3 regions of the Paenibacillus sp. FSL P2-0322 genome follow, and region 3 is predicted to be linked to each of the others. Evidence: predicted binding sites of a transcription regulator. Region 3 holds the regulator's gene; each other region holds the start of a gene.
The links. The regulator Rex, encoded in region 3, represses fermentation and respiration genes when NADH is low (regulators of the CRP and FNR family bind a similar motif). The targets are predictions, from matches to a motif close to TTGTGAAATATTTCACAA.
Positions count from the first base shown of each region.

Region 1: nirB (nitrite reductase large subunit NirB) is a predicted target of Rex. The motif match lies at 1,656-1,673, and genes of this name have one in related genera.
Region 2: pflB (formate C-acetyltransferase) is a predicted target of Rex. The motif match lies at 1,445-1,462, and genes of this name have one in related genera.

Region 1 is NZ_CP150243.1:745,104-748,321, reverse strand. It holds gene nirB (nitrite reductase large subunit NirB) at 1-1,549, opposite strand, end outside; gene MKY24_RS03405 (DUF4867 family protein) at 1,809-2,480, opposite strand; gene MKY24_RS03400 (beta-glucoside-specific PTS transporter subunit IIABC) at 2,477-3,218, opposite strand, start outside.
Region 2 is NZ_CP150243.1:3,647,440-3,650,657, reverse strand. It holds gene adhE (bifunctional acetaldehyde-CoA/alcohol dehydrogenase) at 1-1,167, shown strand, start outside; gene pflB (formate C-acetyltransferase) at 1,496-3,218, shown strand, end outside.
Region 3 is NZ_CP150243.1:3,490,424-3,493,641, reverse strand. It holds gene dinG (ATP-dependent DNA helicase DinG) at 1-1,539, shown strand, start outside; gene MKY24_RS15220 (redox-sensing transcriptional repressor Rex) at 1,584-2,237, shown strand; gene MKY24_RS15215 (amidohydrolase) at 2,224-3,218, shown strand, end outside.

The DNA.
Region 1 (3,218 bases), 2.7 Mb from region 3:
TATGCCAACCCAGTACATTCATAACTTCACGCGTTGTTGTCAGCCCTTTGGTTTTGATCGCTTCCACAATCTCGTCCCGACTCAAAGTTGTGCAGCCACATATTCCTTGCTTGGCTGACGTCTTGAAGCTGTCTCCAAGAACGTACTGCAGAATTTGCTCTACAACCGGCTTACACCCTCCACAGGAACGCGTTGCTCCGGTACATGCCTTAATTTCATCGACTGTGGTCAGTCCATTATCATTAATCGCATCCACAATCGTCTTTTTGGTTACACCGTTACAGCCACAGACAATTTCATCATCAGCCATCGTTTCAGCGGATAATGATTTCGCCCCGTCCTTGCTGCATCCAGTACCCATGATCTGTCCATATATCTCATCAGTCATCAACGTTTGCTGACGCACATATTTTTGAAGGCTAGCAGATTCGCTCACATCGCCAAACAGTACAGTTCCTACAATCTTATTTTCACGAAGCAGCACTTTTTTGTATGTGCGCTTCCACTCATCCTTTGCAACAATCACCGTATGTTCAGGCTGGGTTATGAATTCGCCAGCTGAGAAAACATCCACCCCTGAAATTTTGAGCTTGGTGGAAACCACCGATCCCATATAACCTTCAGTATCCGCACCTGCCAAATGTTTGGAAATTACACTCCCCTGTTCAAACAGCGGAGCTACCAAGCCGTAACAGGTTCCGCGGTGTTCAACACATTCCCCTACAGCATATACATCCGGCACGGAGGTTCTCATCAAATCATCGACTACAATACCACGGTTCGTTTCCATGCCACTTTGCACAGCCACCTGAATATTAGGTTTGATCCCGACGGCCATAACGACCAAATCCGCTTCCAGCTCGCTTCCGTCTGAAAACCGCAGTCCTTGTACCCGATCTTGACCGTACACCTCCGCAGTTTGCATTTGCATAGCAAACTTGATTCCCTGGCGTTCTAGTTCTGTTTTCAGCATCGCAGAGGCTTCCCGGTCCAGCTGGCGTTCCATCAAATCCTCCATTAAATGAACGACCGTAACATCCATACCCAGGTTGACCAAGCCTTTAGCTGCTTCCAGCCCCAATAGGCCTCCACCAATGACAGCTGCCTTTTTAAAGGTCTTTGCTGCCTCAAGCATTGCCGAGCAATCGGCGATATCTCGGAAACCGATGACACCCGGTAATTCTTTACCCGGAATAGGCAGAATAAATGATTGTGAACCAGTAGCTACCAAAGCTACATCATAATCAATTTCCAGTCCGTCTTCGGTGCGAATCTTCTTGTTCTCACCGTCAATGCTTTTCACCATTTTTCCTGTATATAAAGTAATCCCTTGATCCGCGTACCATTGCAAATCGTTCAGTATGATATCATCAATCGTTTTACTACCTTCCAACACATAAGAGAGCATGATCCTGTTATAGTTCGGATGCGGCTCATTTCCCAGGACCGTAATTTCATACTTATCCGTTAATTTCAAAATTTGTTCGACCGTATTGATACCAGCCATCCCGTTCCCTATAACCACAAGTTTTTGTTTACTGTTTATCATATACCGGTTCCTCCATTCATTCGACGATGCTTCCTATCCGACGACATCTCCTACGTTCCTATGAATATTGCTTATGCTTCTATTTTAATGCAGCAGATAGAGCTATATGTGATTAGAATCACAATGTAGTTCAAATTAAAAATATTTAGGGATTTCCCTATTCTGCTTCAAGGGATAAAGGTAAGCAGCTGAAATTGAGTTAAAAAAAAGGACCAGCTAGCTGGTCCCTTAGTTTAATTTATGAATGATGGACTTTGACTCAAATGGGAGAAATATTCAGCAACTTCCCGTGCAGCCCGGGATGGACGCCAGCCGCGATTTTTTCCATCTGTGTACTATGAACCATAAGAAATTTATTTTTCTTAGTCAGCAGTAGGTTCCCCCGGCTACCTTCTCCCGCTTCAAGTGGCATATTCGTTCCTGCCGGAAGGATCACAATCGTCAAATATCCTTCACTGTCAACTTTACAGGGAGCATAATGAAGTGTCGTTGAATATATCTCGACAACCGTGTTTTTAGGCTGAAAAAACACCTGAACATTTGCACTGTCATAGGAATTGTCCTCAATGTCCTGTACTCTGCCGACAAGATGAATACAGTCTGTAGCGGCAATCACCACCTCGCTGCCCTGATGATATTCCAGCCCGGTCAGACCCGTATTCTGACCTGCGCAAAAACCAGCCTGAATTGGAAGTTGGCCGTACACCTCATCTTGAATCCGGTGAATTACACCGAAGTCTTCGAGTTCTGCGACCGAAGGTACATAATGGTTTCCCTGATCGGGTACGCTGGTCGTTTCTTTTGCATACTTGATAAGCTCTGTGGTATTAAAATGAGGCAGCAGCCTTCCATACGGGCGGAATGCTTCGCTCATTACCTCATAAATAACCAAAGGTGCATTGATTTGATTTAGTCTTTCCGTAGTCTTCATAGCTTGACCTCCAGCAATGAATCTCCTGTGTACACTCGGTTATTTCCCAGCACCTTAACGTCAGAGTATTCGGCTGTATTCGTCACAATAATCGGTGTAGTCATGTCATAGCCCAGAGCTTTAATTGCTCCAATATCAAACTCGACCAGCAGTTGACCTTTGGTAACCCGATCCCCTTCTGAGATATGCGTTTTAAAATGCTGTCCTTTCAACTTGACGGTGTCCATACCGATGTGAACCAAGATCTCCGTTCCTCCATCCGATACAATACCAATCGCATGGCCTGTACGGAAGGCATTAGCTATAGTTCCGTTGAATGGAGAGAGCAGTTTGCCATCCTCAGGCACAATAGCAACGCCTTTACCCATGGCTCCAGTAGAGAACACTTCATCAGATATCTCGGATAACGGTTTGACAGTACCCGTCAGCGGGCTGGAAATATTCTCGTTCGTTAGCGCAGGAGCTGGGGTTGCAGCTTCTTTCTTCTCTTCATGGACTGCAATCATTTCTGTTTCCATGGAATCATTAAATCCAAAGAAATACGTGGTAATGGCTGTGAATATATAAGCTACGATAATGGCAATTACGAATCCGGCAAATCCTGTGCCGAAGAATATCGGCAGGGATGCCAAGCCCGGTATACCTGGAGCAATTGCCACGGAACCCGCCGCACCTGTGATTGCCCCGGCGATAGCGCCCCCGATAATAGCCCATACGAACGGTTTTTTGTAGCGGATA
Region 2 (3,218 bases), 160 kb from region 3:
ATCACACGTGTAGCCATTATCACGGACCCTATGATGGTAAAACTGGGATATGTGGATCGTGTTATTCATTATCTGCATCAACGCCAAACACCGGTAGCTATCGAAGTGTTCTCTGAAGTAGAGCCAGATCCATCGACAGTTACGGTAGAACGTGGTACAGAAATGATGAGACGTTTCCAACCGGATTGCATCATCGCACTGGGCGGCGGTTCGCCAATGGATGCGGCTAAAGGCATGTGGATGTTCTATGAATATCCAGATACTGATTTCAATAACTTAAAACAAAAATTCATGGATATCCGTAAACGGATTTACAAGTACCCACGTCTGGGCCAAAAAGCACAATTTGTAGCTATCCCTACAACCTCGGGTACAGGTTCCGAAGTTACATCGTTTGCAGTAATTACGGACAAAAACCTGGGTAACACGAAGTACCCGCTGGCTGACTATGAGTTGACTCCTGATGTGGCAATTATTGACCCAGTGTTTGTATATTCGCTGCCTAAAACAGCTGTAGCGGACACAGGTATGGACGTTCTGACACATGCTATCGAGGCTTACGTGTCCGTAATGGCTAATGATTACACAGATGGTCTGGCAATTAAAGCCATTCAATTGGTATTCCAATACCTAGAACAATCGGCTCTGATCGGTGATAAGCTGGCTCGTGAAAAAATGCATAATGCTTCCACACTTGCTGGTATGGCGTTTGCTAATGCATTCTTGGGTATTAACCACAGTCTTGCACATAAATGGGGTGGACAATACCATACAGCGCATGGCCGCACGAATGCCATTTTGCTGCCGCACGTTATTCGCTATAATGCGAAAAAACCGACAAAATTTGCTTCGTTCCCTAAATATTCGCACTTTGTTGCGGATGAGCGTTATGCAGAAATCGCGCGCATACTGGGACTGCCTGCACGCACCACCGAAGAAGGGGTTAACAGCTTGATCGAAGCAATCCGTAAGATGAACAAAACACTCGGTATCGAGGAATCGTTCCAACAAATCGGTTTCGATGCGAAGGATTTCGAATCACGTGTAGACTATCTGGCTGACCGCGCATTTGAAGATCAATGTACAACTGCGAATCCGAAGTTGCCACTGGTTACGGAGTTGGCTGATGTCTATCGCAATGCCTTCTACGGACGTTTTGACCAATAATATAATAGGTACGAAGAGGCTTGTGAAAAAGCATTTTCTCGTTCAATACCGATGCAGGCTCTCTATATAGAGGGCCTGTTGGTTTGGGAAGGGAGGTGAACGGCAAGGCTAAGGATATAGGCGCGAAGCTAGGGAAAATAAAGTGATAAAAATCACTCATGTTGTGATTTTTATCACATACTACACTCTATCATTATTCTACAATAAGGGTGTAAGAAAGGTCCCGACACTGAGCGTAAGGCATCGGTGAACAGGCCGGGCTCAAGAAATAGCTTTATCGTGAAAAAAATCACAAGTCCGGAAGACCAAACAATTTGGAGGGATTTACATGTCGGTGATTGAGAGAGAATTACAAGAGCAACAATCTGGCTGGAGAGGTTTTAAAAAAGGCAAATGGACTAAAGAAGTCAACGTCAACGATTTTATTGAAACCAATATCTTACCTTATGTTGGCAATGAAGAATTTTTGGTTGGTCCTACCGCCAACACAACTGCACTGTGGGATATTGTATCCGATCTTACCAAAAAAGAGCTGGCAAACGGCGGCGTGCTTGATGTAGACGTGAATACGCCATCCACTATTATTTCACATAAGCCGGGTTATCTGGACCGGGATAAAGAGCAAATTGTCGGTGTACAAACAGATGCTCCATTCAAACGCTCTTTGCAGCCGTTTGGTGGAATTCGGATGATGATCGACGCTTGCAAAGCCTATGGTTTTGAAGTACCAGAAAGTATCATTGATATCTTCACTCATATTCGTAAAACTCACAACCAAGGTGTATTTGACGCTTATACAGATGAAATGAGAGCAGCTCGTAAAGCTGGTATCATTACTGGTCTGCCAGATGCATACGGTCGTGGTCGTATTATCGGTGACTATCGTCGTGTAGCTTTGTATGGTGCAGACTTCTTGATCCAAGATAAAAAACTGCAACTGAAAAGCCTTGAAGTTGATTCCATGGAAGAAGATGTAATTCGTCTGCGTGAGGAAATTTCCGAACAAATTCGTGCTTTGAATGAACTGAAACAAATGGCTGCTGAACACGGTTTTGATATCTCAAAACCTGCTAACAATGCGAAAGAAGCTTTCCAATGGGTATATTTTGGATATCTTGCAGCAATCAAAGAACAAAATGGTGCAGCAATGTCCTTAGGACGTGTATCTTCCTTCCTTGATATTTACTCTCAACGTGATATGGAAGAGGGTACAATGACAGAAGAACAAGCTCAAGAACTGGTCGATCATTTTGTTATGAAATTGCGTATTGTTAAGTTCTTGCGCACACCTGACTATAATGAACTGTTCAGTGGAGATCCAACTTGGGTTACTGAGTCCATTGGTGGTATGTCCGTAACTGGAGAAACTCGGGTAACTAAAAACAGCTTCCGTTTCCTGCACACCCTCTACAATCTGGGACCTGCACCGGAGCCGAATCTGACTGTACTGTGGTCGGAAAAATTGCCTGAAGGCTTCAAAAAATATTGTGCGAAAGTTTCTATTGAAACTAGCTCCATTCAGTACGAGAATGACGATCTGATGCGTCCGATTTATGGAGACGATTATGGTATTGCTTGTTGTGTATCGGCAATGAAAATCGGTAAACAAATGCAATTCTTTGGTGCTCGTGCCAACTTGGCTAAAGCTCTGCTGTATGCAATTAACGGTGGTAAAGATGAAAAATCTGGCGTCCAAGTAGGGCCTGAATTCCCAGCCATTACAGGCGAAGTTCTGGAATATGAAGAAGTGTTGAGCCGCTTCAAACCTATGATGGAATGGTTGGCAAAACTGTACATGAACACTTTGAATGTTATTCACTACATGCATGATAAATATAGCTACGAACGCATTGAAATGGCGTTGCATGATCGTGATATTCTCCGCACCATGGCTTGTGGTATTGCGGGTCTGTCAGTTGCTACCGACTCCTTGAGTGCCATTAAATTTGCAAAAGTTAAACCAATCCGTAACGAAAAAGGGATTGCTGTTGACTTTGAAATCGAAGGCGAATACCCTTGCTACGGTAACAACGATGACCGTGTAGATAACA
Region 3 (3,218 bases):
ACGAATCACTCTAAGTTGTTCACAGACGTCAAAGCCAGTCACCAGTTGTTGCCGAGCTATGAACATCTGGTGATTGATGAAGCCCATCACCTGGAGGAAGTAGCTGGTAAGCACCTAGGTATGCATATGAAATATTTCACACTCGTGCATACACTGACGCGACTGTTCAAAGACAGCAAGAATGGACAACTGCCTTCACTTCGTCAACAGTTGGCAAAATCGGGGCACGAGAAGTCGGCGGATTGGGCTTCAACCATCGACCAGATGTATCCGCTCGTGTTAGAGGTTAAGGAAACTTGGGACCTGCTAAGCGACAAGCTGTTTGGCATGTTGCCAGAGCGAAGCGATGCGACACCGGGTGAAACAGGACAGTTTTCTTCCCGTCTCAAACCTTCGGCCAAGCCTGCAAAGTGGGATCAGGCGGGTGCTTTGGAAAATCAGCTATATGTAACGATGAGCGAAATTTTGCGCAAGGGCGACAAGCTGATGCTGGACGTCAAGGAAGAACATGACGATTATGCGGCAGATAGCCTTATTACAGATATCACGGGTCTGCTCAAGGATTTGGCGGGAATCCGAGAAAATTTGCGCTTTTTTATCCGACTCGATGATGAAACAACCGTATACTGGCTCGAAGCGAGTGGGCAATTCCGTAGTAAATCATTGCAATTTTATGCGGTGCCCGTCGATGTGAGCCGCCAGTTGAAAGAAATGTTTTTTGACAAAAAAAGAAGCATTATTCTGACGTCTGCTACCTTATCGGTAGATAAGTCGTTTCAGTACATGATCGATCAGCTCGGCTTGCAGGAGGCCGCAGATCAAGAGCGGCTGATGACTTCGCAGCTCCCGTCACCCTTTAATTACAGGGATCAGGTGTTGCTGGTCATTCCACGGGATTTCCCAAGCGTGAAGGGCAGTGTAGGAGATGCACACTTTGTAGATATGCTCGTTAGCTCTCTAGGAGCGACTGCTCAGGCGACGCGGGGGAGAATGCTCGTTCTGTTTACTTCCTATCGGATGCTCCGGCAAGTGTATGAGCCGCTCAAAGAGGCCTTAGCATCCAGCGAAATTACTGTGCTGGGACAAGGTGTGGACAGTGGGAGTCGCAGCAAGCTAACCCGCCGTTTTCAGGAAGCCAAAGCTTCTGTATTGCTGGGAACCAGCAGCTTCTGGGAAGGCGTCGATATTCCAGGAAAGGCTCTGACTTGCCTGGCCATTGTTCGCTTGCCGTTTCAACCGCCGAATCACCCGTTGCTGGAGGCAAAAAGCGAGCTGCTTCAGCAGCAGAAGAAGAATCCATTTATGAAGCTGTCTGTACCACAAGCGGTCATTCGCTTCAAACAGGGATTTGGTCGGTTAGTACGTACAGCGAGCGACCACGGGGTCGTTATCGTTTACGATACGCGTGTGATCGAATCCTATTACGGAAAGCACTTTTTGTACTCGTTACCGGGACCAAAAATGGAGCATATGCCATCGGAGCAAATGGTGCCCCGCATCGCCGAATGGCTCCAATCCGCCCCGGAGACAGAGGCATAACGGACGGACACTAAGTATGTTCGTTACAATTAGGGGGAGCAAGTATGAAATCAGATAAAATTTCAGAGGCTGTCGTACGGAGGTTACCCGTATATTTACGTTATCTGAATGCACTTCACAAACGGGAGGTGGCTACGGTCTCTTCTCAAGAGTTGGGACAGAGGCTAGATTTGAACCCGGCCCAAATCCGTAAAGATCTCGCCTATTTTGGAGATTTTGGTCGGAAGGGTATCGGTTATGATGTTTCTTATCTAATTGAGAAAATACGCCATATCCTGAAAATCGACCAGCAAATTAATGTCGTATTGGTCGGTGCGGGTAATCTGGGGCAAGCCCTTTCGAATTATAACGCTTATTTAAAAGACAATATGAAGATTGTCGCAGTATTTGATGCGTTTCCGGATAAGGTAGGGACCAAGATCAATACATTGGTCGTTCAACCGATGGATGAACTGGAAGCGACTGTGAAAGAAAAAAACATTCGAATCGGGATTATTACCGTACCTGATTTTGAAGCACAGCACGTGGCTGACAGGCTTATTGAGAGCGGAATTGGAGCGATCCTGAACTTTGCACCGACTACTCTCAAGGCACCGGCCAACATTCGGATTCATGCCACAGACTTTACAACTGATTTGCTTAGCCTCGCTTATTATTTGGAGGACGGAAAGGAAGAAACACAATATGACAGTGAATAAATGGATGATTAAAAACGGCTCTTTTGCCGTAAATGGATCAGAAGCTGGGGTAGTCCATGGTTTTATGATTGTGGAGGATAGCCGTATTACTTATATTGGCGAAACTTTGCCTGCGGGTGAGGAAGAGACGGAAGCGATCGATGGTAAGGGGCTATTGTTTTTACCTGGTCTGATTAATACTCATGGTCATGCGGCGATGTCTCTGCTGCGTGGGCATGGAGATGACTTGGCACTTCAAGTATGGCTTCAGGAGAAAATGTGGCCTATGGAAGCCAAGTTTACATCTACGGACGTGTACTGGGGTACGTCCTTGTCTGTGCTGGAAATGCTGAAAGGTGGAACAACGACCTTCCTGGACATGTACGATCATATGGATGAGGTGGCTCGTGTAGCTGAAGAGTCAGGTATTCGTGCAAGTCTGATGCGTGGAGCAATTGGACTATGCTCGGAAGAAGAACAGCGAATCAAGCTGGCTGAGGCCGTGACTTTTGCGCGTAACTGGCATGGTAAAGCAGACGGGCGTATTACAACGATGATGTCTCCGCACGCGCCATACACATGTCCACCTGCGTTTATTGAAAAATTCGTACAAGCAGCGCATGATCTGGACTTGCCACTGCATACGCACATGTCTGAGACGATCGCCGAAGTGGAGCAAAACGTACGCGACTACGGTTTGCGTCCAGTTGCACATTTGGATAAGCTTGGCTTTTTCTCCCGTCCTTCGCTTATTGCCCATGGCGTTCATTTGAACGACGAAGAAATAGCTTTACTGGCTGAACGTGGTGTAGCGGTTTCGCACAATCCGGGTAGCAACTTGAAGCTGGCAAGTGGTGTGGCAAGAGTGCCTGAATTGCTGCGTGCAGGGGTTACTGTTTCTCTCGGAACGGATGGTCCTGCCAGCAATAATAACCTGGATATGTTCGAGGAAATGCGTCTGGCGGCACTTATTCACAAGGGTGTATCCGGTGACCCTACGGC